Regions from separate parts of the Mesorhizobium sp. M0119 genome, predicted to be linked through region 1. Evidence: predicted binding sites of a transcription regulator. Region 1 holds the regulator's gene; each other region holds the start of a gene.
The links. Region 1 encodes LexA, which represses DNA repair genes until DNA is damaged. Its sites were predicted from a motif close to TGTTCNNNNTGTGTTCNG; they were not measured.

Region 1 (7,438 bases):
CGAGCTTGGCGAAGTCGAAACGGGCGGCGCCCTTGTTGACGTCGCCAATGTCGAACCATGCGATCATGTCGGCGATCGACATGATCTCATCGTCGCCATGGCTCCAGCCAAGCCTCGCCAGATAGTTAAGCAGCGCCTCCGGCAGGTAGCCCATGGCGCGATAGGCCTCGACGCCAAGCGCACCGTGCCGCTTCGACAGCTTGGCGCCGTCGGCACCGTGGATCAACGGGATATGCGACATCGACGGCACCTCCCAGCCCATGGCCTGGTAGATTACGGTCTGGCGTGCGGCGTTGGTCAAATGATCGTCGCCGCGGATGATGTGGGTGATGCCCATGTCGTGATCGTCGACGACGACGGCATGCATGTAGGTTGGATTGCCGTCCGAGCGCAGAATAATGAAATCGTCGAGATCCTTGTTGGGAAAGCGCACGTCGCCCTGGACGCGGTCATGCACCACCGTCTCGCCGTCTGTCGGCGCCTTGATGCGGATCGCCCCCTTGGCGCCGGCCGGCGCCTCCGAGGGGTCGCGGTCGCGCCATCGTCCGTCATAGCGAGGAGGCAGCCCCATGGCCCGTGCGCTCTCGCGCATTGCTTCCAGCTCGGCAGGCGTCGCATAACAATAATAGGCCTTGCCCATGCGAACGAGCTCCTCGGCCACCTCGCGATGGCGCGGCGCACGCTCGAACTGCGACACCGGCTCGCCGTCCCATGCCAGGCCAAGCCAGGAAAGCCCGTCGAGAATGGCCGCGGTTGCCGCATCGGTGGAGCGCTCGCGGTCGGTGTCCTCGATGCGCAGCAGCATCGTGCCGCCTGTGTGCTTGGCATACAGCCAGTTGAACAGCGCCGTGCGCGCGCCGCCAATGTGCAGATAGCCGGTGGGCGAGGGGGCAAAACGGGTGACGACCTTATCGGGCATGGAACTCTCAGGCGGGCGAAGGAAGTGGGTTTGCGGACTTTCGCGCGTTGCGCGTTCATGTAGCATAGGAGGTCGAGGGCGCAAGGGGCAGACCCGATGGCTGTGCGAGGCCGTGGTGCGGGCGAGGGCGAGGACGCTGGTAGCGGCGTCAGCGAACGCTTGCTGTTTGCCGCTCCCCTGCCTGTCCTGCCGACACCGGCATTGCTGCCCGCTCCGCGCTTCGATGCTCCGTCGCTGCCGGCCAGCGACCCAGCAACGGTTTCCGTGCCCGCGGGCGAGCCCATCGTGCGCCTACGCCGGCGTTTCCGCCTTCCGTCACCGTCCCGTATCCGCAACAGCGTAACCTCGGCGGCCGGCCTGGAACTCGACCGCGGCGTCGCCTTCCTGCTGGTGCCGGTGTTCCTCGCATGCGGGGTGGTCGTGTATTTCGCGATGGCGGCCGAGCTGGCCTTCCCACAGCCGATCGCTATCGTCGCCTTGGCAGCCCTTTGTGCCGTCGTCTCGCGGTCATGGCCCAGGACGCGCCTGTGCTTCATGGTGGCGTTGCTCTGCGCGCTTGGCGTGCTTGCCGCCAAGTTCGAGACCTGGCGTGTCGGGACGCATATGCTCGGTTCCGAAATCTCGACGCGGCTGACGGGTCGCGTCGTATCGTACGAGCCCATGGCGAGCGGCCGCATCAGGCTGACGATCGATGTGATCTCAACCGCCAGGCCGACACTGCGCTACATGCCGGAACGGGTCCGCGTTTCGGCGATGAAAATACCGGCTGAGCTGACCGCCGGTTCCGAGATCTCCGGCTATGTGCGGCTGCTGCCGCCGACCGGGCCGGTGCGGCCCGACAGCTATGATTTCTCCTTCGACAGCTATTTCGCCGGTATCGGCGGCAGCGGCTTTTTTCTCGGCAATCCGAAAGTCGTGTCGTCGGGCAGCATCCCGCTTGCCGCGCGGCTTTCTTCGGCGATCGAAGACGCGCGCGAATCCATCGCCGACCATATCCGCAGCCGCATTGGCGGCGCCGAGGGCGAGATTGCTGCTGCGCTGATCGTCGGCGTGCGCGCCGGCATTCCCGAGGAGATCAACGAAGCGATGCGGCGTACAGGCATCTACCACATCATCTCCATCTCGGGGCTGCATATGGCGTTGGTCGCCGGCACCATCATGGCGCTGCTACGCGGCGCCTTTGCGCTGTTTCCCGATTTCTCATCGCGACGGCCGGTCAAGAAATATGCCGCGGCCGCCGCGCTTTTTTCGATTGCGGCCTACCTCGTCTTTTCCGGCATTGTGGTAGCGGCCGAACGCAGCTTCATCATGCTGGCGGTGATGCTTATCGCCGTGCTGTTCGACCGGGCCGCGCTCACCATGCGCAACCTGGCGATCTCGGCCATCGCGGTCATTCTGGTGTCGCCGCACGAGGTGGTCGGTCCGAGCTTCCAGATGTCCTTCGCCGCGACGGCGGCCCTTGTCGGCGCCTATGCAGGCTGGTCCGATTACCTCGCCGGCAGGGCCACCACCCCGCCGCCCCGGCGGTCGCCGCTACGCTTTGCCACTCGAAAGGTCCTGCTGGGCATGGGCGGCCTGGCGATGACCTCGATCATTGCAGGGAGCGCCACGGCGCTTTTCGCCATATGGCATTTCCAGCGCGTGGCGCCGCTCAGCCTGTTCGCCAATCTGGCCATCATGCCCATCGTCTCACTGGTCGTCATGCCCTTCGCCGTCCTCAGTGCGCTGGCGATGCCGTTCGGCGCGGATGGGCCTTTCCTCTACGTGATGGGCAAGGGGCTGACGGCGATGATCGCCCTGTCCGGGTGGATCTCCGAGCGCTCGCCGATCGATGCGGTCGGGCTGATTTCGCTGAGATCCGTCCTTCTGGTGACGATCGCCCTCGTCATTGCCAGCATGGCGACGACCTGGTTGCGGCTCGCGGCACTTCCTTTTGCGCTCGCCGGCTTGCTAACGACAACGCAGACGCGTGTACCCGACGTATTGATCTCGGAGGACGCACGGCTGGTCGCGCTGCCGATCGGCAGCGGTGAACTTGCGGTCAACCGGGCACGCCCGAATGAGTTCACCATCGACAACTGGAAACGCGCGCTCACATCAGAGGCTATCGTCGCGCCGGAAACACCTGGAAAGAACGATCCGCAATTCGACATTGCCGATCCGGCCGACCTACCGCCGGGCATGCCGTTCATTTGCACGGACGGCCTCTGCCTTGCCAGGCATCCATCCGGCGCGATCATCGCGCAAGCCAAGGACCGCGATACTGCACGGCCAGCCTGCGCCTTTGCCAGCTTGATCGTCATCGACGACGCCACCGCCCATAATCCCTGCTACTATGACCGGCTGGTCCTCGTCGTCACCAAACGGCAACTAGCGCGCGCGGGAAGTGCGGCCGTCTATTTCGATCCACAAGCGGCAACACGCGCCGAAATCCGTTTCGCCGTCGAAAAATCATACCGGCCCTGGCACATGCAGCGGAGATTTTCACGCGCGGCGCGGGGCCTGCCGCCATACCGCAGGACCGACAAGCCAAAAGCCGGCGCCAAGGGCGGAGCTCAGTAGCGGCGGATCAGTCCGACGAGCTTGCCTTGCACCTTGACCCTGTCTGGTCCGAAGATGCGCGTCTCGTAGGCCGGATTGGCGGCTTCCAGGGCGATCGAAGCGCCCTTGCGGCGGAACCGCTTCAGCGTCGCTTCTTCCTCGTCGACCAGTGCCACCACGATCTCACCGGGGCTCGCCGTATCGGCATTGCGGATGATCACCGTGTCGCCGTCGAAAATGCCCGCCTCGATCATCGAATCGCCTTTGACCTCGAGCGCATAATGCTCGCCGCCCATGATCATATCCGGCGGCACCGAAATCGAATGCGTCTGGTGCTGGATGGCGTCGATCGGCACACCAGCGGCGATGCGGCCCATCACCGGAATCGAAACGGCGGCGACGACATCGTCGTCATTGCCGGCTGCAGGGACGCGCGATGATGTCGGCTTGCCCTGCCGAGGGGCGCCTTGCCCAAGACTGCCCTGGATGACACTCGGCGAGAACTTGCGTGCCGCATTGAGGCCGGGGGCGATCGAGTCAGGCAGGCGCAGCACCTCCAGCGCACGGGCCCGGTTGGGCAAACGGCGAATGAAGCCGCGCTCCTCCAGCGCTGTAATCAGCCGGTGGATTCCGGATTTGGAAGCCAGGTCGAGCGCTTCCTTCATCTCGTCGAAGGAAGGCGGGATACCGCTTTCCTTCAACCTTTCGTGGATGAACATAAGCAGTTCGTGTTGTTTGCGTGTCAGCATAGCGACCCCCAACAGAATCAGAAAAACAAACCCAGAACAAACACTATCTGTTCCAGTTGTGTTCCGCAACTGTTTAAAGTTTAATGAATGCGTTAAGGCTCGGGAAACAAACCACGCCCTTACCGGAATGCCGCATTTTCACCCGCCGCGAGCCTCATCGCCTTGATTCTGCTGTCGTTTGCGCCCTTCTGGCTTCCTAGAATGCGCCACTGGCATCCGCCGTCGGTCGGCAAAGGGCACGGAAGTGAACCCGTATCGACTGTGTGGTTTGGTCAAAGCACCGTGAACGAAACGAACTCAAAACGCCAACCTCGGGTTAACTCCTGGTTTCCACCGCCTGGTCAGGCTGCCTCTCGCTGGTGGAGCCTTGCTGCGCGCTATCCGGTAATGGAAGAACAGTCGATGCGTGTCCGGCGTTGCGTCGAATCTTTGGGGAAGCAGGCAAATCATGACAGGAATTCCCGATCTCGCGGCCATAAAGGCGATGGATGCCGCAGATCCGCTGCGCGCGATGCGTGACCGCTTTGTGTTGCCGCAAGGAGTGATCTATCTCGACGGCAATTCGCTAGGGGCTCCTTCGCGTGCCGCTTTCGATGAATTGCGCAAGGCCGCGACCGAAGAATGGTCGCATGATCTCATCCGCGCATGGAACACGGCCGGCTGGTTCAACATGCCGCTTGAACTTGGCGACCAGCTCGGGCGCCTGATCGGTGCCGCGACCGGCCAGACGGTGGTCTGCGACACGACGTCGGTCAACATCTACAAGCTGCTGCACGCCGCCATGGCCATGCGGCCGCAGCGGCGGGTCATCGTCGCCGAGGGCGATAGTTTTCCGGCAGACCTTTACATGGCTGAAGGTGTGGTTTCGACGCGAAAAGATACGCTGCTGCGCCTCTCGGGGGTCGACGCGCCGACCATCGAAGAGCTGATCGACGAACGCACTGCCGTGGTGCTGGTGAACCACGTCAACTACAAGTCGGGCGAACTGCGCGACATGCCGGGGCTGACGCGCAGGGCCCAGGAGGCCGGGGCGATGATCGTCTGGGATCTCTGCCACACCGCCGGTGCGATGCCAGTCGAGCTCGACAAGGCAAACGCCGATTTTGCCGTTGGCTGCACCTACAAATATCTGAATGGCGGACCGGGTGCACCTGCCTTCATCTATGCGGCTGAGCGGCATCTTGCCGACATCCAGCAGCCGCTCACCGGCTGGTGGGGCCATGCACGGCCCTTCGCCTTCGAGCCAGGCTATGCGGCCGGCACCGGCATCCGCCGGTTTCTGTGTGGCACCCAGCCGATCCTGTCGATGCGGACGCTGAAAGGCGCGCTCGACATCTGGAACGATGTCGACATGACGGCGGTGCGCAAGAAGAGCATCGCGCTGGCCGATCTGTTCATCGAGCTTGTTGATGCAAGGTGCGGCGCTTACGGGCTCACGCTCGAAAGCACGCGCGACGGGGAAAAACGCGGCAGCCAGATTTCATTCATGCACGAGCATGGCTACCAGATCATGCGCGCGCTGATTGAACGTGGCGTGATCGGCGATTTTCGCGCGCCATCCACCATGCGCTTCGGCTTCACCCCGCTCTATGTCGGCTATGCCGATGTCTGGCAGGCCGTCGAAGTGCTTGAGGACATCCTGCGCACCGGTGCGTGGAAGGATGCGCGCTTCGCCATCAAGGCGGCTGTCACTTGAGATTGATGCGAGAGCTGGAATCGTGAGGCTGGCGACGACGCGCCGCGCGATGCTTACGGCTACGTTGCAAGGCCATATTGCCAAGGGAGGGCGCAGGGTGTTCGAACGTCACATTGCCGATTGGGACAACGCCTATGCCAACGGCGCCAACATAGCCGGCAGCGATCGCTGGCCGGCGGCCTGGATCGAGCCCGCGCGGGTTTTCCGCAACGTGCTTTCGACGCAAGGCAGGGCGCAGCTCGACATGGCCTATGGCGATAACCCACGCAACCGGCTCGATCTTTTCCTGCCGGCCATCAAGCCCAAGGGACTCGTGGTGTTCGTTCATGGCGGCTATTGGATGGCTTTCGACAAGAGTTTCTGGTCGCATCTTGCCGCTGGCGCTGTTGATCGTGGCTATGCGGTTGCGATGCCGTCCTACACGCTCTGTCCGCAGATACGCATTGGCGGCATCGTCAAGGAAGTCGGCGCGGCGATCGGCAAGGCGGCGGCGATGGTCGCAGGGCCGCTGATGCTGACCGGACACTCGGCCGGCGGCCATCTTGTTAGCCGGATGGTTACGGCGACGACGCCGCTGGCGCCCGAAGTGGTCCGGCGCGTTCGTCATGTGGTGTCGATCTCGGGGGTGCACGATTTGCGCCCGATCATGCGCACCGGCATGAACGAGACGATCGCGATCGATGAGGCCGAGGCGCAGGCCGAAAGCCCGGTGCTGCTGCGCCCGATGGACAAGGCCCGCCTGACCTGCTGGGCCGGCGGCGGCGAGCGCGCCGAATTCCTGCGCCAGAGCGCGTTGCTGGCCAATATCTGGATCGGTCTGGGTGCCGCGACCAGCTCGGTGGTCGAGCCTGACCGGCATCATTTCAACATCATCGACGGTTTGGCCGATCCAGACCATCCGCTGACCCGGACCTTGATCTGGGAGTGAGGCAGGTTCAGCGTAGCATCAGCACGCCGCAGGGGGAGCCCGCCGCCGCGGCAGGCGCGAACGGCGCGCGGACGATCAGCCCGTTGGCATCGGCCAGCATTTTCAGCATCGAGGAGTCCTGGATGCCGAACGGCGTCGCCACGAGCGTACCGGCGTCGTCTGTGACAACAGCCCGCACATAATCTTGCCTGAGATCGTTGGCCGGCATGGCAGCACCGAGCCGTGCCTGACGTATATCCTGCTGAAAGGCGCGACCGCCGAGGCGCGCCAGCAGCGGCTTCAGGAAGAGCTGGGTGCAGACCAGACTCGCCACCGGATTGCCGGGCAGGCCGATGCAGCGAATGTCGCCCAGCCGCCCGAACATCAGCGGCTTGCCCGGCCGCATGGCGATCTTCCAGAAATCGAGCGTCACGCCTTGCCCGGTCAGCACGTCATGGACGAAGTCGTGGTCACCGACCGAGGCACCGCCCAGCGTGACGATGACGTTCGCGCCAGCCTTCACGGCCTTTTCAACCAGCGCAGCGATCGCCTCCCTGCGGTCCGGCGCGATGCCAAGGTCGAGCGCGCGCGCACCGACCGACTGTGCGGCAGCGGCGACACCATAG
Region 2 (7,438 bases), on a different contig from region 1:
ATTGACGGCGAGGACATCGTCCAGGAGGTGCTGATCAAGGCGCTGCAGGCGATCGACGGGGGCGCCATGGTCGAACGGCCGGAGCAATGGCTGTTTCGTATCGCCCACAATGCCGCGCAGGATCATCTGCGGCGGCGCAATCGGGAAAGGTCGCGCATGACCGAGGCCGACATGAGCGTGATCGAGGATCCCTCCGGCAGCGCCGATAGCCGGCTCGCCGCCCAGACCGGCCTGCGCTCCTTCATGCAGCTTTCGGTGCCGCAGCGCAGCGCCGTGATCCTGGTCGACGTGCTCGGGCTCAGCCTGCATGAGACCTGCGAAGTGACCGGCGCGACGCTCGCCGCCACCAAGGCGGCACTGCATCGCGGGCGGGCGCAGCTCAAGCTGCTGGCGCTGCAGCCCGAGCAGGCGCTCGCCCCGAGGCTCGACGCCGACGACGAGCGCCGGCTGCGGCGCTATGTCGACCTGTTCAACGCGCGCGACTTCGACGCGGTCAGGGCACTGATCGCCGAGGACGTCCGGCTCGATGTCGTCAACCGCGTCCGCCTGCGCGGCAAGGCCGAGGCGTCGACCTATTTCGGCAATTACGACCGTATCAGCGACTGGACATTGTCGCTCGGCTTCGTCGACGGCAGGCCGGCGATCCTCATCCGCGACCCACAAGCGGCCGACGGCGCCGTGCGCGGCTTCATGCTGGTCGAATGGGCGGGCGAGGAGGTCATCCAGATCCGCGACTTCCGCTATGCGCCCTGGTGCCTGGTCGACGCGGAGATCAGGGCCGTCGAGAGGTGAGGAGGGGCTGGAAATGGTGCCGAGATGGCGCGCGGAGGCGACGTGGCCAAGGTTGCGCCACCGGACAAGTCTGCCATCGCCTCGATCACCAAGCTGAAGGGCTCCGCTTCCGATTTCGGGAGCGGTATCGTCGCGAAGAGGATCTACGGCCTACACCCGTCATGCTCGATAAATAGCGGTGCCAGCTTTCGGATCAGGCAGCCTCCTCCTGGGTGACCCAAACGCAATTGCCACATGCCAGCAAGTTCTTAGAGCGGATCCGGTTCTCCTGGAACCGGTAACCCGCTCTAACTATCTGTTTTGCCGCATTTATGCGGACGCCAAATGCTTCCATTTGGCTCAAAATGCTCTAGCCGATACGCACGCGGCGCGTCACCTGGCCATTGCTTTCCCAGTATGTGTGTTTCTTGGCAATCAAGGGATCGTCCATCGCCGGTTGAATTTGTCCCGTGGTGCTGACCGCGCGCGAGGTCACCGTGTGTTCTCCAGGAGAAGGATTTGCCCAAGCCAGGGACCAGATTTTCCAGGCGTGCTCGGCCTCCTCACTATGGTCAATGGTCGCTGGTGCCCAAGGCCCTTGATCGATTTGCACTTCGACCCGTTCGATCGGCGCCCCCCAGGCTGCTCCAACGATGCGGTAATCTGAGTCTTTCCGGGTAACCTTCGCAGGCGCGGACTTTATCAGCGCTCGCCCGACCGAAGTCTCGGCCCATACGGTCTCGCCGTTGTGATCCTCCTCCCGGATGGTGACATAGTCACGGGCCATCAGAAGGCTCATGAACCGCGTATCGCGAACCTCGATGCGTTTTAGCCACTTGACGTTGGCGATCCCGTACCAGCCTGGAGCAATGAGCCGTACCGGGAAGCCATTGGCCGCCGGCAAGGCGGCTCCATTCATTTCATAGCAGAGGAGATTGTCGGGGTTCATCGCGTCGGCGAGCGACATGCTACGAGCGAAGTTCTGCTTCATTTTTACGTCGCGTATCGGGATCTCGCCGGTGTCGGTACCGAAAAAGACGACCTCGATGCCCTTCTCCAGAACACCGGCTTCCTCGAGGATCGGGGCGAGCGGCGTCCCTGCCCAACGGGCATTGCCGATGCCGCCGGTGAAAAAGGGAAATCCGTGGTTGCCCGAGCATTCCACTGTGAAGACGACCTCCTGCCGCGGTCGCGCCTTGATGTCGGCGAGCGTTAACTCCAAGGGCTTCTTGACCAGGCCTCCGATCTCCATCGACCATGTCTTCTCGTCGATCGTTGGTCGGTTGAAATGCGAGATGCTGAAGAACTTGTCGTTTGGCGTTATCCAGCTGTCCAAATCCTCCCAGACAAGCTGCTTCTGGATACCCACCGGATCGGGATTTTTGGTCGGCTGATCCAGCCACGGAATAACTTCCTCGCTCGGCCGTGTTGGAAAAGCGTAAGCCCGACGCGAGGTATAGAGAGCAGCAATTGCGGCAAGAGCCGCGCTTCCTTGAACAAGAAGTTCTCTGCGCTGAAAATCAGGCATGTTGTTTACCTCCCAGTTGATCCGGAACGGGCTGCAACGTGCCTTCGGTCGTAGCCTGATCACGGATAGGCGACACAATGTGAGGTCTGCCCATTCGGAAGTATCCGGATAGGTCAGACAATCACCGACGCAAGTCAGGCATGTGAAGCGTTGGACGAAACTCTGGCTCGCGTTTCGCATGCCAAGAGTGCGCCTTTGAGAAGAAAGTGTCCACAACTTGGACGGGACATGATGATCATTGCAGCATTCCATGCCGATTTCCGGTCCTGCCAAATCGTTGCTGCTCGGATCGCTGCCGGAACGCCCGCTTCTGGGGTCATTTCCGGACCTTCGTGGGTTATGGTCGAACCGGTGTTTCCTGCCGGCCCGTGGGTTGGCCGGGCGGCCGGCATCGCCCTGATCGCCTGGGGCAGCGCAACGCTTTTGGCCTGACGACCAGGGCCGCCTCGAATGTCGCTTTTGCAGGAAACGATCCCTCCTGACGCAAAGTGCATCGCACCGCCCCAGCCAGGCCGGCTCACAACGCGTCGGGGCGGACCGGCGGTGACGTCAAGCTTACGCAGGCACTCAGGCGTCGAGGAACTTTGAATCTTGGCGTCCGTTTATCCGAATGTCGGGTATGAAGGGCTCCGCCAATGAATGTCAGCGATGAAAGGACTGTATCGCTTTGGGCGGCAACCGAAGTCGCGCCTGATACCGTTCCGCTCGAGCGGAGTGAACAGGTCGATGTCGTGGTCGTCGGGTCTGGAATTGCCGGACTGTCGGTGGCGTACGAACTGGCCGGCGCCGGGCAAAGGGTGGCAGTGCTCGATCGCGGCCGGATCGGAAGCGGCATGACGGCACGCACCACCGCGCATCTGTCATCGATCTGCGACGACTATTTTTCGGAACTGATCAAATTGCGCGGCGAGGAACTGGCGCGGATTTACTACCGAAGCCAGTCGGCCGCTATCGACCGTATCCAATCGATCCAGGACGCAGAGGGTATCGCGTGTGATTTCCGCCGCCTCGACGGCTTTCTGTTTCCGGCGTCAGGCAGAAAGGAATCCGTCATCGAGCGCGAACTGGACGCCGCTCTGAAAATCGGAGTCGACGTCGAGAAAATCGTCGGCGTGCCGCTTGCAGGATTTTCGGATGCGCCCGTCCTTCGCTACGCCAATCAGGCGACATTTCACCCGCTCAAATATCTCCGCGGGCTGGCTGCCGCCATTCGCGCGCGCGGCGGCGCGCTTTATGCTGAGACCATCGTCGACAAGGTCGAGGAGACCGACGGCGGCGTGCGCGTAAGCACGGTCTCGGGCTTTGCCGTGTCTGCCAGATCGGCCGTTGTTGCCACCAACTCGCCGATCAACGATCGGGTCGCGCTCCATACCAAGCAAGCGCCGTATCGGACCTACGCGATGGCGTACGAGATCGCGCGCAACGTTTTGCCGGATGCACTCTATTGGGACACGCTGGATCCCTATCACTACGTTCGCCTGCAGCCTGGTGAAGGCAAAACCGACTTTCTGATCGTCGGTGGTGAAGACCATAAAACAGGGCAGGCCGACGATGCCGACGACCGCTTCGCGGCCCTGGCGGCCTGGACCAAAAGGTTGGTGCCCGATATCGGCGCTGAAGCCAATCGATGGTCCGGGCAGGTAATGGAGACCGTCGACTATGCCGGCTTCATCGGCCGCAATCCCGGCAACCGGCATGTCTTCGTGGTCACAGGCGATTCCGGTCAGGGCATCACCCATGGGGTTGTTGCCGGCCAACTGATTTCCGACCTGATCCTGAAGGGGGAAAGCCCCTGGCGGGAACTTTACGAACCCTCCCGCAGGACGGCACGCGCGATCGGCGACTATCTGGCGGAGAATGCGACAGCGATCAGGAGTTTTGCCGAGTATGTCGCGCCTGGTGAAATCGATTCCGCCGACAAGCTGCGGCCGGGAGAGGGCGCTATCGTCCGCGAGGGACTTACCAAAGTGGCGGCTTTCCGCGATGAGGACGGCACGCTCTACAAATGCTCGGCCTCATGTACCCATGTCGGCTGCCATGTCCATTGGAACTCGTTGGAACGCTGCTGGGACTGCCCCTGCCACGGCTCGCATTTTGCCGTCGACGGCACGGCCTTGAACGGGCCGGCCGTATCGCCCCTAGGTTCTGTCGGATAGTCTTTTTCGACATCAGTATCGCCAGACTTTCGCCCCGGCCAGGCCGGCTCACAACTCCTTTTCGGCCAGTTCGCGAAAGGCATCGGGAACCGACCGCTGTAGTCCGAGCGCGACCGAGGCGTAGCCGACCGCCTCCCAGCCGAAGCGGTCGCGGATCTTGTCGATGGCGCGGTCGGCGGTCCAGCGCGCCGCGCCCTTCCTGGTGCCGGGGCGGCGGCGGTCGTCGTCGAGCCCGAGCGGCAGTTCCAGTTGCAGGCCGGCATGCTGCTCCAGATGCGATACGGCGATCGCCAGCAGCGAGATGGTCTTTTCGTGCGGATGATCGATAAGCACCTTGCGCACCAGCGCCTCGGCGATCTCGGCCAGCATGGCGGTTGCCGATATCGGCTGGTCGAGCGTGATCGAGCGCGTCACCGATCGCAAATCGGCAAAGCGGACGCGAACCGTGACGGTGCGGCCGGGCCGGGATTTCGCCCGCAACCTCGTGGCGACCCTGTCGGCCAGATGCAGCAAAGCGGGTACGAAGACGTCCTCGTCGGCCGGTTTTCGGCCAAGCGCCGATTGCGCGCCGGCCGATCGCGCGCGGCGCTGCGTCTCGAGCTTGCGCGGATCGCGGTTCCACGCCAGCGCGTTGAGTTTTTCTCCGGCCGCCGGCCCGAGCAGGCGCTCCAGCGCGCCACTGTTGGTCTTCGCCAGCTCGCCGATGGTGTTGACGCCGATGCCGGCCAGCCGCTCCCTGGTGACCGGGCCGACGCCCCACATCAGCTCGACCGGCAGGTGGTGCAGGAACTCCAGCTCGTGGCGCGGATCGACCACCACCAGCCCGTCGGGCTTTGCGACCTGTGAGGCGATCTTGGCCAGATGCTTGGTGCGGGCTACGCCGACCGAGATCGGCAAGCCGAGCTCGGCCCGCACGCGGCGGCGGATCTTGCTGGCGATCTCGGCCGGCGAGCCGAACAGATGGGTGCAGCCGGCGACGTCGGCAAAGGCCTCGTCAATGGAAATCCGCTCGACCACCGGCGTGAAATCGCCGAGCACCTTGATGGCCGCATCGCCCAGCCGCTGATAGTCCTTGAAATGGCCGCCGACGAAAATGAGTTGCGGGCAGAGTTCCCGCGCTCGCCGTCCCGGCATGCCGCCGCGCACGCCGAACGCCTTGGCTTCATAGGATGCGGCAAGCACTACCCCGCCGCCGACGGCAATCGGCTTGCCGCGCAAGGCCGGGTCGAGCAATTGTTCGACCGAGGCATAGAAGGCATCCAGATCCGCGTGGAGGATGTTGGCTTCCATCCGGCCCGTTCGCCCGCGGCGGTTCGAACGCCGCATTGTCTCGAGTTGTGATGAGAACATAAAGAGAACATTGCCGGCGGATTGTCAAGCAGCGCGGAGGCTGCCGCAGATGACGAGAGGGCGGCAATGTTCAGCCGCGCAGCCGATCGCGGGCCTGCATCAGCGCGAATCCCAACAGGTTCTCGCCGCGCCACAGCAGCGGGTTCACCGCCCTCTCGTCATCCGCCGCAAGGCCGTTGCCCCACACCCGGTCGATGGGGCTCGCCTCGACCAGCACCCGGTCATGCGTCGACAGCAGATATTCGCGCAGCGCCGCGTTCTGGCGGAACTTCTGAAAGCTCCCTTCGGTGACGATGCGATATTTGTCGGCATCCCATTTGGTGCCATCGAAGCCGCTCACCTGGCGGCCAAGTTGCTTTGCCTGCTTGGGGCTCGCCGCCTCGAGGATTTGTGTTGCCGTCTGAGCATCACCGAACAGGCGTGCCTTCTCGGCCATCATCCAGTGTTCGGCAGTCGGATAGCTCAGACCATCGACGGTAAAGGGCGCATGCCACCACTGGCTGAAGCACGACGTGGTTATGCGGCCGTCCTTGGACGGCTGATGGCCCCAGAAGAACAGGAACTTCTGCCGGGGCTTTGCGCGAAAGGTTTTTTCAAGCCAGGTTCGGTCGTAAATCATCGAGCGGATGGAGCAGGGCGAAAGGTCGGCTTGTCAATGCTCCATCCAGAGTGGGGTAGCGAAGATGAGCGGTCGGCGCTGAATGCGATGAAATGCTGATCTACAGCGCCATCTTGTAGCCGAGATGACTGGCGGTGAAACCGAGGCGCTCGTAAAAAGCGTGCGCCTCCCGTCGACCTTTGTCCGTGGTGAGCTGGACGAAGCTGCAATTGCGCGAACGGCACGTTTCAATCGCCCATTCGATCATCAGCTTGCCGACCCCGCGGGACCGCCATTGCCGGGCGATGCGAACGCCTTCGATCTGGCCGCGCCAGGTGCCTTTCCTCGAAATGCCTGGAAGGAAGCTGAGCTGCAGCGTTCCGACCACTTGCCCGGCGTCGACGGCGACGGCCAGCAACTGGTTGGGATCGGCATCGATTGCGCTGAAAGCATCGAGATAGGATGGCGCAAGCGGCGTGGACGGGTCTTCCCGGTCTGCGCCGAGCACATCGTCGGCAAGCATTGCAACGATCGCCGGCAGGTCAGGCGCCTGGGCACGACGGAATTCGATCTCGCTCATCGCGCGGAGACATACGGCGCAGTGTTGGCGATCGCAATATCCGTTTTGCCTTGCAAGGGAGGCGCGCGTCTTCAGGCGGCCTCGAGCGCCCAGAGACGATGACCGTAGCGGCGGAAGAAGCGGGCGAAGAGGTGTTGTTGCCTGGCGCGGGCGAGGTCTGCGGCGCGCCTTTCCTGCCGCCAGCGCGGCATGTTGCGGAACATCGACAGGAAGCGGGCGGCGTCATCGAGTGCTTCCTCGGCTGACTGTGCCGGGCGGATCGCCGCCAGGAACAGAGCGCGGCTCGGCTTCATCTGATCAATCGCCGCCTTGCGCTGGCGATGACCCTGGCGTGCCTTGCGGATGCCGTGCTGGCGGATGGCCGCGAAAGCGGCAAGCATAGCCGGGCTGTCGCCGCTATAGCCGCAGGCATGGGCGAACTGGGCTGGGTCCATCGTCATTCCCTTGCTGCCGGC
Region 3 (7,438 bases), on a different contig from region 1:
GAAAGAGGGGATTGTCAGGACTTATGTCCGACAAAAGGCCGCACGGGCCGCCGATCGATCAGCTGCCCGGCCGGACGCGGTACAATTCGACGGCGGCTCCGCTGGTCCCGGCAACCGGCTCAAGCCATTCCGGCACGCTGCTGCGCATCAGCCCGGCAAGAAAGCCTGCCGGCGCCTTGGTTGCGAGGAGCTTGCTTTCGGCGCTGCCGGGGCAGAGCGCGACGAGGCCGACGTGATGATCGGCCAGGATCGTCCTGGCATCGGCATCGGACCCAAGGAAGGCATCGAGCACCAGCAGGTTGCCGGCGACGTTGCGATGATAAGGCCCGGCGAAGACGCGATGCCCGGAATAGGCCAGGATCGGCGATCCGAGATTGGAGATTGCCAGCACCGTGGTGCCGGGCAGGCGGCCAAGTGCCGCAAAGGAGGCCATGCGGTGGCAAGCGACATCAGTGCCATTATCGGCCGTGGCGTTGCTGTCGTCGAAGGCCACCGAGGTCGCCGCGGCAGCCCCAGTCCAGACCGCATTCACCGAAACCAGCCAGACGGCAGCCATGCGCAGCGCCACGCCACGCGATGCGCTGGCCTCGGCCCGTTGACGCCATTTGGCAATCCAGGCGGCAAGCGGGATGACAGCGAAGGCGATCGAGAATGTCGAACCGCGCACCTGCCAGGCGCTGACGATGAAGGCCACGACAAGCAGCGCGCCGACAAGGCTGTCCTGCCGTCGCCAGCCGCCGCGGCCAAGGCGAAGCGCCATCAGCACGAGCGCAATGAGCGGCGTGGCATAGCGCGCCACCACCTCGGCCGGATCCTCGGCGAGCAGTTTGAACAGCGACTGCGCCTCGTCGATGTGATCAAGCCATAGCTCCTTGAGGCGCGGATCGAGATTGGCATAGGGCGCTGCCAGGCATTGCGGAAACAAAAGGACGACGACAGTGCCCAATGCCAGTGCAAGCAGACCAAGCGAGGCGATGCGCCGTTGGCGCGTGCGGCCGGCGGGCTCGATCGACGCTATCGCCGCAAGGCCGGTTCCGGCAATCGCTGCGACGACGAACTGCACGGTCGAGAAGGCGTCGCATTGCGCCTGGCCCCAGGCGGATGGCGCAATGGTGGCGACAAAGACGAGAGCGGACACGCCGGCAAAGCCGAGGCCGAAATCCCTGGCGATCAGCCTCTCGCCATTGGCCTCGAGGGCAAACAGCGTGGCGACAGAGGCGCCGATGGTGGCGACATAAGGCGCGGTTTCCATGCCGACGGCCAGCATCAATCCGGCGCACAGGCCGGAGAGCAATGCCGCCGCCCTGCGCGACGGCGCTTCAAGCAGAAGGCTCAGGCTGGCCATGCTCAGCATCAGCTGGACATTGTGGTGATCGAGCGCGCCAGGCGAAAAAATGCCGAGGAAATACAGTGCTGCGGCGCCGACGACGACAGCCGGCAGCACAGCGCCGTCACCGGCAAAGCTACAAGCAGTGCGGGCGGTGAAAAACACGGTCAGGCAGAAGAGCAGCGCCGGCCACAGCACTTGAGCGACATTCTCGGCAAGGGCCGCGCTGCCGGTCAGGGCCGATACGGCCATGATGATGGCTGCGATCGGCGCATCGACCAGCCGCGACCAGTGCATGACGAAACCGCCTTCCAGGCCCATCCGGTACTGGTGCAGATCGAACCAGCTTTGGCCGGCCAGCATGTCGCGAACTTCGACGAGGCGCAGCAGATTGTCGTTGTCGCCGCCGGCATTGGTCAATTCCGGGAAGCCGGCAAAGGCATTGACGGCAAGTGCCAGCAACGTGGCAAGCAGCGCCAGCGCGATATCGGACCTCCAACTGGAGGCGCCATCGTCGGCTGTGCTCATATCAGGACCTTTGGAAGGAATACGGGGCGGTTTAAACCTAGCCTTAACAGCTTCAATAAATAGTAAAGCCGCCCGAGCGAGGCCGGCGTTTGAGCGGTCAGGGGCCTCACAGGGCATCCGGAGACGAAAATGCCACAAGAAGTGCGCCATGAGCCGAGCATCGCCGTGCTGCTGCCTTGCTACAATGAGGAGCTGACGATCGGCGAAGTGGTGCGGCGTTTTCGTGAAACGCTGCCTTCCGCCGCGATCTATGTTTACGACAACAATTCGCGCGACCTGACGGCGCTCCGAGCCCGCGCCGCCGGCGCTATCGTGGTGCGCGAGCCGCGCCAGGGCAAAGGCAATGTCGTGCGCCGCATGTTCGCCGACATCGAGGCCGACATCTACCTGATGGCCGACGGCGACGGCACCTATGCGCCGGAGGACGCGCCGCAACTGATCAACACGCTGCTGACCGAGCGCTCCGACATGGTGGTGGGCACGAGGCGCGGGGTCGCCGACGATGCCGGCAGGACAGGCCACGCCTTCGGCAACCGCATCTTCAACAGCCTCTACAAGCGGCTGTTCGGCTCGGACTTTACCGATATCTTCTCCGGCTACCGCGCCTTCACCAGGCGCTTCGTCAAGAGTTTTCCCGCCGTTTCCGGCGGTTTCGAGATCGAGACCGAAATGTCGGTGCACGCCTCGCAGCTCAAATTGCCGGTCAGCGAGATCGGGCTCGACTATGGCCGCCGGCCGGAAGGCTCCTCGTCGAAGCTGTCGACCTTTCGCGACGGCGCGAAGATCCTGTGGATGTTCGCCATGCTGATGAAAGAGACGCAGCCGCTGCGTTTCTTCGGCGCTTTTTCGGTGTTCTTCCTGGCATCAAGCCTGTTTCTGATGGCGCCGGTGCTGATCGAGTTCGCCGAAACCGGGCTTGTGCCGCGCATGCCGACCTGGGTGCTGTCGGTCGGGCTGCTGCTGCTGTCGATGCTGGCGGCAGTGACCGGGGTAATCCTCGATTCGGTGTCGCGCGGCCGGGCCGAGCAGAAGCGCATCTTCTATCTGTCGATGCCTTCCGGCCGCGTCGAACGCGAACGCGCAAGTGCGCTCGCGACTTTGAAGGCCGGACCGCGCAAGACCCCGCGGGCGGCTTAGAGCCTAAATGGGACGCCTTGCCCGCTTCATTGTCGCCGGCGGCATCGGCTTCGTCGCCGACGCGGCGGCGCTTTGGCTGGTGCTGACGATAGCGCCGGTCGGACCTTTCGTGGCCCGCATCATTTCGATCGGTTTTGCCCTGTCCGTCACCTGGCTGATCAACCGCCATCTGACCTTCTCGCCTTCCAGCCGCGGCGTCGCGCAAGAGGGCGCACGCTACGGCGGCGTCGGCATTGCCACCAGCGTCGTCAATTATCTCGTCTATTGCGCCATGCTGTTCGCGCTGCCGATGATGTCGCCGCTCATTGCCCTTGCGGTCGCCTCGCTGATTGCCATGGCGCTGTCCTTCCTCGGCTATTCCAAGCTGGTCTTCGATCGCTGAAGGCACATCGCATTGGGGTCTGCGCCAAGCGAAGCGCAGCCTCATCATGACCTTGGCCGATTGGCAGAAGCCGCCGATTTCCTTATATCGCTGTCGTCGATGCATCGGCCCGAAAAATCGGAATCGATTTTCGGGCAGTGCGATGCATGGATTCAAAAGTGTTTGGAGCGTATGTGCGTCCAGGTGGACGCACGTCGCTCCAAGTGCGCCGGAGAGCACCCATGCCCCTGAAAGTCGCCGTCCAGATGGACCACATCTCCACCGTGTCGATTGTCGGCGACACGTCGTTTGCGCTGTCGCTGGAAGCGCAGCGGCGCGGGCACCAGCTGTTCCACTACACGCCCGACCGGCTGTCGCTGCGCGACGGCAAGGTGTTTGCCCGCATCGAGGCGATGCAGGTCCGCGACGAGAAGGGCAATCATTATTCGCTGGGCGAAGAAGTCCGCACCGACCTATCGGAGATGGACGTCATCCTTTTGCGTCAGGATCCGCCCTTCGATATGAACTACATCACCACCACGCATATCCTCGAGCGCATCCATCCGAAGACGCTGGTGATCAACGACCCGGCCTGGGTGCGCAACAGCCCGGAAAAGATCTTCGTCACCGAATTTCCCGACCTGATGCCGGACACGCTGATCACCAAGGACCCGCTCGAGGTCGCCGCCTTTCGCAAGGAGTTCGGCGATATCATCGTCAAGCCGCTCTACGGCAATGGCGGAGCCGGCATCTTCCACCTGCACGAGGCCGACCGCAACCTCGCCTCGCTGCTCGAAATGTTCGGTCAGATGTTCCGCGAACCGTTCATCGTGCAGCGCTACCTCAAGGAGGTGCGGGCCGGCGACAAGCGCATCATCCTGATCGACGGCGAGCCGGTCGGCGCCATCAACCGCGTGCCGGCCGAGCATGATTCGCGCTCGAACATGCATGTCGGCGGCCGCGCCGAAAAGACCGAGCTGACGGAGCGCGAACGCGAGATCTGCGCCCGCATCGGCCCCTCGCTGAAGGAGCGCGGCTTCATCCTTGTCGGCATCGACGTCATCGGCGACTACATGACCGAGATCAACGTGACCTCACCGACCGGCATACGCGAAGTGCAGCGTTTTGGGGGCGCCGACATCGCCAGCCTGTTCTGGGATGCGGTGGAGGACAAGCGGAGAAAATAGATCCCGTTGCCTACGCTGGTTTGGCGTATTGCTCGGCGCTCATGACTTCGATGCATACAAAGCGTTCATTGCCTTCCACCCAGGCGTCGTGGCCGGGCGGAATTGTGTAGGACGTGCCTTGCTCGAAAGTTTTCTGCGTCCCGTCATTCATTCTGACGGTGATGGCTCCGGATACGACGTAGCCGACATGCGACACCTGACAGCTGTCCGTCTTGACGACCGGCTTCACACACTCGGACCATTTCCATCCCGGTTCCATATTGAGCCGCCCGAGAGTAAACCCGGGGAGCCGCACCACTTCGACGCGTGTCTTATCGGGCGCTCGAACTTCATCCGGTGTGTTGTGAGACTTGGAAGCAAACTTCGTGACGTTCATTGCACTATCAGCCATGTCAACCTCCCTGTATTCGACGCGGAGCCTGACGTTGCGATCGCCGGAACCGCTATCGGGTTTATACCTCATTTGGCGCTCGATTATAAGCGATTGCTAAAATACATGCGCCCGCTCCTTTCGTGCGGAGCTGCTTGTTTGGCGCGCACCCTTCGCGGCGAGCCCGGCCCTCGCTGCGGTCGCCTGCATTGTCAGGCCGAGGTCATTGCTTTCACGAACACCCGTTCCCCAAATGTTCTTGCCTTCGCCGGAAATCTGTGGTTGTCTCCGGTGACGCCGTTCGCGGCATGATCGCAAAGGCTTGGGGCAAAGCCTGCATCCGGGGTGAAGACATGGTGGCGCGGGTTCGCACGGTTGCTTTCCAGGGCATCGAGGCCGTGCCGGTCGACGTGCAGGTGATGATCGCGCCGGGCAAGGTCAACATGCACATCGTCGGCCTGGCCGACAAGGCTGTAGCCGAAAGCCGCGAGCGGGTGCAGGCAGCACTTCATGCATCCGGCCTGTCGATGCCGTCGAAGAAGGTCACCGTCAACCTGGCGCCCGCCGACCTGCCCAAGGAAGGCAGCCATTACGATCTGCCGATCGCCCTCGGGTTGATGGCGGCGCTGGGCGCCATTCCGGGCGACATGCTGGCCGGCTATGTCGTGCTTGGCGAATTATCGCTCGACGGCACCATTGCCGCGGTGGCCGGCGCTCTGCCGGCGGCGATCGGCGCCAATGCCGAAGGCAAGGGCCTGATCTGCCCGTTCGCCTGCGGGCCGGAAGCGGCGTGGGCCGGCAAGGATTTCGACATATTGGCGCCGCGCAGCCTGATTGCCATCGCCAATCATTTTCGCGGCACGCAGGTTCTGTCACGGCCGGAAGCCGGCATCCATGCTTCGGCGCGCGACCTGCCCGACCTTGCCGACATCAAGGGCCAGGAGACCGCCAAGCGGGCGCTGGAGGTGGCGGCAGCCGGCGGCCACAATCTTCTGATGGTCGGTCCGCCGGGATCGGGAAAGTCGATGCTGGCGCAGCGGCTGCCGTCGATCCTGCCGCCGCTTGCGCCCAGGGAATTGCTCGAAGTCTCGATGATCGCGTCGGTGGCCGGCGAGCTCGGCGAAGGAAAACTGACAGACCGGCGGCCGTTTCGCGCGCCGCACCATTCTGCCTCGATGGCGGCGATGGTCGGCGGCGGGTTGCGCGTGCGGCCGGGCGAGGCCTCGCTTGCCCATCACGGCGTGCTGTTCCTCGACGAATTTCCCGAATTCTCGCCGCAGGCGCTCGATGCGCTGCGCCAGCCGCTGGAGACCGGCGACTGCATGATCGCGCGCGCCAACCACCGCGTCACCTATCCGGCACGCATTCAGCTGGTCGCGGCGATGAACCCGTGCCGTTGCGGCATGGCCGGCGAGCCGGGCTATCGCTGCCTGCGCGGCGACCGCTGCCGCACCGACTACCAGGCGCGCATTTCCGGCCCGCTGCTCGATCGCATCGATCTCAGGATCGAGGTGCCGGCGGTCTCGGCCAGCGATTTGATCCGGCCGGACCGGGCGGAGAAGAGTGCAGCCGTGGCACTTCGCGTAGCACGGGCGCGGACGATCCAGCGTGAGCGTTTCGAACGGCTCGGCGCGACCTCCGCCACCACCAACGCGCATTGCTCGCCCTCCGTCATCGAGGAGATCGCCATGCCCGATGCCGCCGGCCTGTCGCTGCTCAGGGATGCCAGCGAAAAGCTCGGCTTTTCCGCACGAGCCTATCACCGCGTCTTGAAGGTGGCGCGGACGCTGGCCGATCTCGAGGCCAGCGAGACGGTCGGCCGCATCCATCTGGCCGAAGCGATTTCCTACCGCATGAGCTCGGAGCGGATGGCGCAGGCGGCGTAGGAGCGTCCCGTCCTGTGGCCGAACACGATGAAGAGTTCTGGTCAATTCCCGATGCGGATTCCGATCTCTTTCGCTTCAAAGTCAACTAGTAAACTATTCGTTTCAAAATATCGTATGCCAATGATGTTGTGGCCGATAGTTGGAGAGAATTCCAACTCGGATCCGTATGACGTGTCGAATTTCCACTCCCCTAGCATCGCGATTTTTACCGCCACTCTAGTACCGATATCCATGGATCCACTTGAATCTTTTGGCGGGTTATCCGCTATTACGATTGTCGAATTTCCCGTGTCGTAAAGTGTCGGCCGGCAGGTTGTTTTTTCTTTCAATAGTATACATGAACCTATGGTTGGGAAATTATAGCGATCGCTAGCGGTTTTCCATTTATCCATATTGAACCCGCTTTTCACGCTGTCCGATATCCCAATGTGAAGTGCCTTAACTGCCGGGCAATTCGCCTCCTCGTTCGTGCAAGCTCTCCAATCGGTTCCTATCGGAGAAAGATAATACCCCTTTCGCAAGCCATTTCTGGGACTCACAGCATCCATTGGGGATTTCAGCATTTGATTTGGTCCACCGCCTCCAATAGGGGAAATGCCAAAAATCCCTTTTGGCCAGAGCCGGCCACCGACAATTTCACCT
Region 4 (7,438 bases), on a different contig from region 1:
AATGGTGTTCGAGCGCCGGCAGGACCGCAAGGAGAAGATCGGCGACGTCGCCATCACCAGGGATATGATCCACAACATCGCCGCCTTTCCGCTGGCGATCCCGCTTATTGCCGGTCCCGGCGCAATTTCGGCGACCGTCCTGCTCTCAAGCTCGTTTCAGGGTTTTGGCGCGCAGACAGCACTTGTCGGCATCATCGCCATCTGCCTTGTCATCACTTACCTGGTGTTCGTGCTGTCAGAGCGCATCGACCGTATCCTCGGCCAAACCGGCCGTTCGATCCTGACACGGCTGCTCGGCGTCATCCTGGCGGCGCTCGCCGTACAGTTCGTCGCCGACGGCATCAAGGCGCTGATGGCGACTTAGGAACTGCCCTACTTCGCTGTCGTTTCAATGACTTCGAAGTCGTGGGTAATCTCGGCGGTCTTGGCCATCATTGCCGAGGCCGAGCAGTATTTCTCGATCGAAAGCCCGATCGCCCGCTTCACCTTGTCGTGTGACAGCGCCCGGCCCTTGACGACAAAATGCATGTGGATGCGGGTGAACACCTTGGGATCGGCTTCTGCACGGTCGGCATCGAGTTCGACCACACAATCGTCAACCGCCTCGCGCCCCTTTTCGAGGATATGGACCACGTCATAGGCCGAGCAGCCGCCGGTACCGATCAGCACCAGTTCCATTGGGCTCGGCCCCGGCGTCTTGCCCTCCGGCCCGAACGCAGTGCCTAGCACCAGCTTGTGCCCACTGGCGGACTCGCCAACGAAGGTGCGCTCCTCGACCCATTTGACCCTTGCTTTCACTTGATACGTCCTTTCACCGCTCAAACGCATAACGTCCCGAAAATCCAAGACAGATTTCGGGACGCCATTTCGTGGCCAAGGTGCTGGCGCTTTTCGCCGCAAGGGCAGTCCGCCCCGAGAAATCAGAACGGGATTTCGTCGTCCAGCTCGCGCGACGAACCACCGCCGCCGCCCTTGTTGGCGCCACCGCGATTGAAACTTTCGCCCGGGCCGGACTGGCCGAAATCGGAACCGCGGCTCGCACCACCACCGGCATAGTTGCCGACCTGGCCGCCGCCCTCGCCCCGCGCATCGAGCATCTGCAGCTCGCCGCGGAATTTCTGCAACACGACCTCGGTCGTATAGCGGTCATTGCCGGTCTGGTCCTGCCATTTGCGCGTCTGCAGCTGGCCCTCGACATAGACCTTCATGCCCTTCTTCAGATACTGCTCGGCCACCTTGGCGATCTGGTCGTTGAAGATCACGACATTGTGCCACTCGGTCTTTTCCTTGCGCTCTCCGGATGTCTTGTCGCGCCAGCTTTCCGACGTCGCGATGCGAATGTTGACAACCGGGTCACCCGAATTCAGGCGGCGGATTTCAGGGTCCGCCCCGAGGTTGCCCACCAGAATGACCTTGTTGACGCTACCCGCCATGATACTTCTCCGCGCTCATCCGAAACCAGATTTCTGTCGCTGCACCTTACAGGCTACGGATAATCCCTGCCTGCCGTCGCTGCCTTTTCCCACAACGTTTTTGTTCTCTTTTCGTTCTACAGTACAGGCCCTGCACTGTCAATAGTTGTCAGTAAGAAGTAGTGTCTTGACGTCGAATTTCCACAGACCATGGGATCGAGGCGAACGCATGAAGATGGTTGCGCAAGACGATCAGCCGCAAGAAGAATGGCGGGCGGGAGTAAAGACCCGAATGCATGTCTCGGCCCGCAACGGCGCAACTCAACTTTGCATATTCGAACAATGGGTCGAACCAGCGGTTGGCGCCCCGACACATTGGCACCCGGTCGAGGAAGTGCTTACCGTCATCGCCGGCAGGGCCGAGATGTGGATCGACGAAGAGCATGTCGTCTTGACCGCCGGACAGTCGCTTGTTGTTGCCGCGCACAGGCAACATGGCTTCCGAAACGTCGGCTCCCAATATGCTTCATATCCATGCCGTGCTCGCGTCACCAGTTTTCGAGGCGACGTTCAACGGATCCCCCGACATGGTGAGACGCTGGCTTCCAGCGAGTTTGTAAAACCTCGCCTGTCTTTAAAAACACGGCTTGCCAAACCGATAAGTATTGACTTATGCTTTCGGCATGATCGAAGCAGAGATTTTTCGGGCACTGGCCGATCCAACGCGTCGCGCCGTCTATGAGCGGCTCGCCGACGGCGAGATGACGGTGTCTGAACTGCGCACTGGCATGCCGGTATCGCAGCCGGCGGTATCGCAACATCTCGCAGTGCTGCGCGGCGCCGGCCTCGTGGTCGAGCGCCGGGCCGGCCGCAACGCCTATTACCGCGCCGATCCGAAGGGGCTTGCGCCGCTGCTCGGCTGGATCGAACGCTACCGCGCGTTCTGGCCAGAGCGCATCGAAAGGCTCAAGACGGTTTTGAAGGACATGGACCAATGACCAGCCGAGGCAAAGAACGCGCGGAAATGGCGGCAGACAAGATCGAGTTCGAGTGCGAGCTGCCCGAGCCGCCGGAAAAGGTGTGGCGGGCGCTGACGGTGCCGGACCTGCTCGCGGCCTGGATGATGCCGAACGACATCAAGCCCGAAATCGGCAACCGCTTTGCCTTTAAAGCGCCGAATGCGCCGATCGAGTGCGAAATCCTCGACGCGGATCCCGGACGGCTGCTGCGCTATTCCTGGCGGGAGCGGGCGGCGCCCGGCGATACGCAAGTGCCGCCCGGCAACCCCCTGGACAGCCCAAAGAACGACAACCCAGTGGACAGCATCGTCACCTTTACGCTTGACCGCACCGTTTCCGGCGGCACGCATCTGCGCATCGTCCATGATGGTTTTGCTCGGGCAGCGATGCCGGAGATCGCGATGGTAGGTGCCGGTTGCCGGCTTTCGTTTGAAGCACGCGCTCCCAAGCATAAGCAGATCGCCGCAAACGCGCCGCGCCTCTTCCTGCGCGCGGCCTGAACGACAACAGTCAATGGAGACAAACGATGAGCGGCCTTGCCAATTTGGTGCCGATGGTGATCGAGCAGTCGAGCCGCGGTGAACGCGCCTTCGACATATTTTCGCGGCTGCTGCGCGAGCGCATCGTCTTCATCAACGGGCCGATCGATGACGGCACCTCGGCGCTGGTCTGCGCCCAGCTTCTGTCGCTGGAATCCGACAATCCCGACAAGGAGGTCTCGCTCTACATCAACTCGCCGGGCGGCGTGGTGACCAGCGGTTTCGCCATCTACGATACGATGCAGTATATCAGTTGCCCGGTCTCCACCGTTTGTATGGGTTTCGCCGCCTCGATGGCCTCGTTTCTTTTGATGGCCGGCACGCCAGGGCGGCGTATCGCGCTACCCAACACCAGCATCGTGCTGCATCAGCCTCTCGGCGGTTTCCAGGGCCAAGCCTCCGACATCCAGCGCCATGCCGAGGGCATCCTTCGCACCAAGCGGCGCATGACCGATCTTTACGCCCATCATTGCGGCCGCACCTACGAAGAAGTGGAACGCACGCTCGACCGCGACTTTTTCATGACTGCGCAGGAGGCCAAGGATTGGGGCCTCGTCGACCATGTTTTCGACACTCGCAAGCAGGCCGCGTGAAGCACCTTCGAACGGAACTGAGCGATATGAGGGCCGGCAACTCTCAGCGCCGCCGGTCTGGCTTCGGCGCTATCGCCGCACTATAGTCAGGTGATGACCGCCATTCGTTCATCCAGCCTATGCCTTGCCATTGCCGCCATTGTGGGCACGAACATGCTGGTGGGCATGGCACTTGCCCAAGATAATTCGACGTCTTCGCAAAAGGGCGCCCTGCCCGGTGTGACGAGTGACTATCGCATCGCCGAGCCAACTCCGCAGCCCGAGCCCGACGACGCGGTTCCAAGCAGCGGCAACGGTACGTTCAAGATCGGCGATACCGATGTTCGGATTTCCGGCAGCATCACCATCGATGTCGCTACCGGCGGGATCAGGCCCTCCAGCCGCTAAGTTCGCCTGGTGTGAACCACAAATATTGCGCTTCAAACGAACAGCCCCGCCATTGCTTTTGCAACTGACGGGGCTTCTTGGATCTAAAATCCAAATTGCCGGGAGTGTACTGCCGGCTTTTTATTTCGGATGCTTCGCGGCGTTCAGCCGACGATCCGACTAGCAGTCTCTGATTGTTGTGGGGATCGGCAGATCAACGTTGGCAGGTAGCGCTAAACGCCTGACCTGGCTACTTATACCTGCCGCGGCTCCAGCGACACGTGGAGCCTCAAGGAACTATCCGGTGGAGTCATGCCTCTGCTCTCCTTCTGTTCGTTGCGACTGTCGTCGTCGAAGCGCTCATCGCATAACCCGCAGCGTCTCGCAGGCTAGCCCCAGGCCGCGAGGCCATCGAAAGACGGCCAGCTTCGTTGACGTTTGGAGTCTGCCCCCGTGACGCATGGACGTCAACCTTGAATAGCCGATTACCGAAAAATGTGATCGCGAGACGCTTTGTGAAGCCGGCCGCACGGGCAGCTTTTGTCAGGAGCGTGTTCGGCCTTTGTTCTTTCCGCTTGCCCGTTCGCGCGAAAGACGGTTAAACGCTTTGGTCGAGAGTTGTGGCGTCTCTCGAAAAGGCGGCGAAATTTACCTACATAGGGGGTGGTCGGGAAAACCCGCCCATCCCATGAATTCCAGATTCTGAGGCGGCGACCGGCGATGGCCGACCATAAATATCTCTCCATTCGCGGGGCACGCGAACACAATCTGAAGAATGTCGATCTCGATCTGCCGCGTGACAGCCTGATCGTCATGACCGGCCTGTCGGGGTCGGGCAAGTCGTCGCTTGCCTTCGACACCATCTACGCCGAGGGCCAGCGCCGCTATGTCGAGAGCCTTTCGGCCTATGCACGGCAATTCCTCGAAATGATGCAGAAGCCGGACGTCGACCAGATCGACGGCCTGTCGCCAGCCATCTCCATCGAGCAGAAGACCACCTCGAAAAACCCACGTTCGACGGTCGGCACCGTCACCGAGATCTACGACTATATGCGGCTTTTGTTCGCCCGCGTCGGGGTACCCTATTCACCGGCCACCGGCCTGCCGATCGAGAGCCAGACGGTTTCGCAGATGGTCGACCGGGTGCTTGCAGTCGAGGAAGGCACCCGGTTGTTCATTCTGGCGCCGATGGTTCGCGGCCGCAAAGGCGAGTACCGCAAGGAATTGCTGGAGCTGCAGAAGAAGGGCTTTCAGCGCGTCAAGGTCGATGGCGTCTTCTACGAGATCGCCGACGTGCCGGCGCTGGACAAGAAGTACAAGCATGACATCGACGTTGTCGTCGACCGCATCGTCGTGCGCGGCGATCTGGCGACGCGGCTCGCCGATTCCATCGAGACCGCGCTGAAGCTGGCCGACGGACTGGCGGTAGCGGAATTTGCCGACAAGCCGCTCGACGCCAGCCAGACCGGCGAGGATTCGGTCAACAAGTCGAAGAACGAGACGCATGAACGCATGCTGTTCTCGGAAAAGTTCGCCTGCCCGGTGTCCGGTTTCACCATTCCCGAGATCGAGCCCAGGCTGTTCTCCTTCAACAATCCGTTCGGCGCCTGCCCAACCTGCGACGGGCTCGGCAGCCAGCGCGCCATCGATGCCAGCCTGGTCGTGCCCGACGAGAATGTTTCGCTGCGCGCTGGCGCCGTAAGCCCGTGGGCGAAGTCGACCTCGCCCTATTATGCGCAGACGCTGGAAGCGCTGGGCGTTGCCTATGGCTTCAAGCTCGGCGACAAGTTCAAGGATTTGAGCGAGGAGGCAAGGCAAGCCGTGCTGCACGGCACCGGCGAGCGCGAAATCACCTTCCACTACGATGACGGCCTGCGCTCCTACAAGACGACGAAAACCTTCGAGGGCGTCATCCCCAATCTCGAGCGCCGCTGGAAGGAAACCGAATCCGCCTGGATGCGCGAGGAGATCGAGCGCTTCATGTCGGCCACGCCCTGCCCGGCCTGCCGCGGCTATCGGCTGAAGCCCGAGGCGCTCGCGGTCAAGATCGCCGGCAAGCACATTGGCGAGGTCACCGAGCTGTCGATCCGCAAGGCCGACCAGTGGTTCACCGACCTGCCTGCTTCGCTCAATGACAAGCAGAACGAGATCGCGGTGCGCGTGCTCAAGGAAATCCGCGAGCGGCTGCGCTTCCTCAACGATGTCGGGCTCGACTACCTGACGCTGTCGCGCAACTCCGGCACGCTGTCGGGCGGCGAGAGCCAGCGCATCCGGCTTGCCTCGCAGATCGGCTCCGGCCTGACCGGCGTGCTTTACGTGCTGGACGAGCCGTCGATCGGTCTGCACCAGCGGGACAATGCCCGCCTGCTCGACACGCTGAAGCATCTGCGCGACATCGGCAACACAGTGATCGTCGTCGAGCATGACGAGGACGCCATCCTGCATGCCGACTACGTTGTCGATATCGGCCCGGCAGCCGGCATCCATGGCGGCCACATCATCGCCCAGGGCACGCCGCACCAGATCATGGCGACGCCCGCTTCGATCACCGGAAAATACCTGTCGGGCGAACTCGAAGTGGCGACGCCGGCCGTGCGGCGCGAGGCCAAGAAGAACCGCCGGCTGAAGGTCGTCGGCGCGCGCGGCAACAATCTGAAGAACGTCACCGCCGAAATCCCGCTCGGCACGTTTACCGCCGTCACCGGCGTGTCCGGCGGCGGCAAGTCGACCTTCCTGATCGAGACCCTGTTCAAGGCGGCGTCACGCCGCATCATGGGCTCGCGTGAACATCCGGCCGATCACGACCGCATCGAGGGGTTGGAATTCCTCGACAAGGTCATCGACATCGACCAGTCGCCGATCGGGCGCACCCCGCGCTCCAACCCTGCCACCTATACCGGCGCCTTCACGCCGATCCGGGACTGGTTCGCCGGCCTGCCGGAGGCCAAGGCGCGCGGCTACCAGCCGGGCCGCTTTTCGTTCAACGTCAAGGGCGGCCGCTGCGAGGCCTGCCAGGGCGACGGCGTCATCAAGATCGAGATGCACTTCCTGCCCGACGTCTACGTCACCTGCGACGTCTGCCACGGCAAGCGGTACAACCGCGAGACACTGGACGTCCTGTTCAAGGGCAAGTCGATCGCCGACGTTCTCGACATGACGGTCGAGGAAGGCGTCGATTTCTTCGCCGCCGTGCCCGGCGTGCGCGACAAGCTGGAGACGCTGAAGCGGGTCGGCCTCGGCTACATCCATGTTGGCCAGCAGGCAACGACTTTGTCGGGCGGCGAGGCGCAGCGCATCAAGCTGGCCAAGGAACTGTCGCGCAAGGCGACCGGCAAGACGCTCTACATTCTCGATGAGCCAACCACCGGCCTGCATTTCCACGACGTCGCCAAGCTGCTTGAGGTGCTGCACGAGCTGGTCGACCAGGGCAACACGGTCGTCGTCATCGAGCACAATCTAGAGGTGATAAAAACCGCCGATTGGGTGCTCGATCTCGGCCCCGAGGGCGG

Region 2: a site for LexA is predicted at 5,798-5,815, ahead of dinB (DNA polymerase IV). Genes of this name have one in related genera too.
Region 3: a site for LexA is predicted at 5,154-5,171, ahead of NKJ40_RS23595 (YifB family Mg chelatase-like AAA ATPase). Genes of this name have one in related genera too.
Region 4: a site for LexA is predicted at 4,482-4,499, ahead of uvrA (excinuclease ABC subunit UvrA). Genes of this name have one in related genera too.

What each region holds. Positions count from the first base shown of each region.
Region 1 covers NZ_JAMYTU010000009.1:154,590-162,027, reverse strand. Annotated here, with positions in the region: gene gltX (glutamate--tRNA ligase) at 1-919, opposite strand, end outside; gene NKJ40_RS11935 (ComEC/Rec2 family competence protein) at 1,016-3,481, shown strand; gene lexA (transcriptional repressor LexA) at 3,475-4,209, opposite strand; gene kynU (kynureninase) at 4,658-5,905, shown strand; gene NKJ40_RS11920 (hormone-sensitive lipase) at 6,003-6,833, shown strand; gene NKJ40_RS11915 (molybdopterin molybdotransferase MoeA) at 6,841-7,438, opposite strand, start outside.
Region 2 covers NZ_JAMYTU010000027.1:45,137-52,574, reverse strand. Annotated here, with positions in the region: gene NKJ40_RS22470 (sigma-70 family RNA polymerase sigma factor) at 1-792, shown strand, start outside; gene NKJ40_RS22465 (sulfite oxidase) at 1,142-2,299, opposite strand; gene NKJ40_RS22460 (hypothetical protein) at 2,528-2,731, shown strand; gene NKJ40_RS22455 (FAD-dependent oxidoreductase) at 2,935-4,455, shown strand; gene dinB (DNA polymerase IV) at 4,504-5,745, opposite strand; gene ybiA (riboflavin biosynthesis intermediates N-glycosidase) at 5,876-6,424, opposite strand; gene NKJ40_RS22440 (GNAT family N-acetyltransferase) at 6,525-6,983, opposite strand; gene NKJ40_RS22435 (hypothetical protein) at 7,055-7,417, opposite strand.
Region 3 covers NZ_JAMYTU010000031.1:5,459-12,896, reverse strand. Annotated here, with positions in the region: gene NKJ40_RS23620 (GtrA family protein) at 59-1,855, opposite strand; gene NKJ40_RS23615 (glycosyltransferase) at 1,985-2,992, shown strand; gene NKJ40_RS23610 (GtrA family protein) at 3,000-3,374, shown strand; gene gshB (glutathione synthase) at 3,596-4,540, shown strand; gene NKJ40_RS23600 (cupin domain-containing protein) at 4,551-4,931, opposite strand; gene NKJ40_RS23595 (YifB family Mg chelatase-like AAA ATPase) at 5,264-6,796, shown strand; gene NKJ40_RS23590 (hypothetical protein) at 6,838-7,438, opposite strand, start outside.
Region 4 covers NZ_JAMYTU010000011.1:99,564-107,001, reverse strand. Annotated here, with positions in the region: gene NKJ40_RS13440 (MarC family protein) at 1-364, shown strand, start outside; gene NKJ40_RS13435 (OsmC family protein) at 373-798, opposite strand; gene NKJ40_RS13430 (single-stranded DNA-binding protein) at 921-1,433, opposite strand; gene NKJ40_RS13425 (hypothetical protein) at 1,582-1,932, opposite strand; gene NKJ40_RS13420 (cupin domain-containing protein) at 1,819-2,154, shown strand; gene NKJ40_RS13415 (ArsR/SmtB family transcription factor) at 2,096-2,410, shown strand; gene NKJ40_RS13410 (SRPBCC family protein) at 2,407-2,931, shown strand; gene NKJ40_RS13405 (ATP-dependent Clp protease proteolytic subunit) at 2,958-3,563, shown strand; gene NKJ40_RS13400 (hypothetical protein) at 3,657-3,950, shown strand; gene uvrA (excinuclease ABC subunit UvrA) at 4,650-7,438, shown strand, end outside.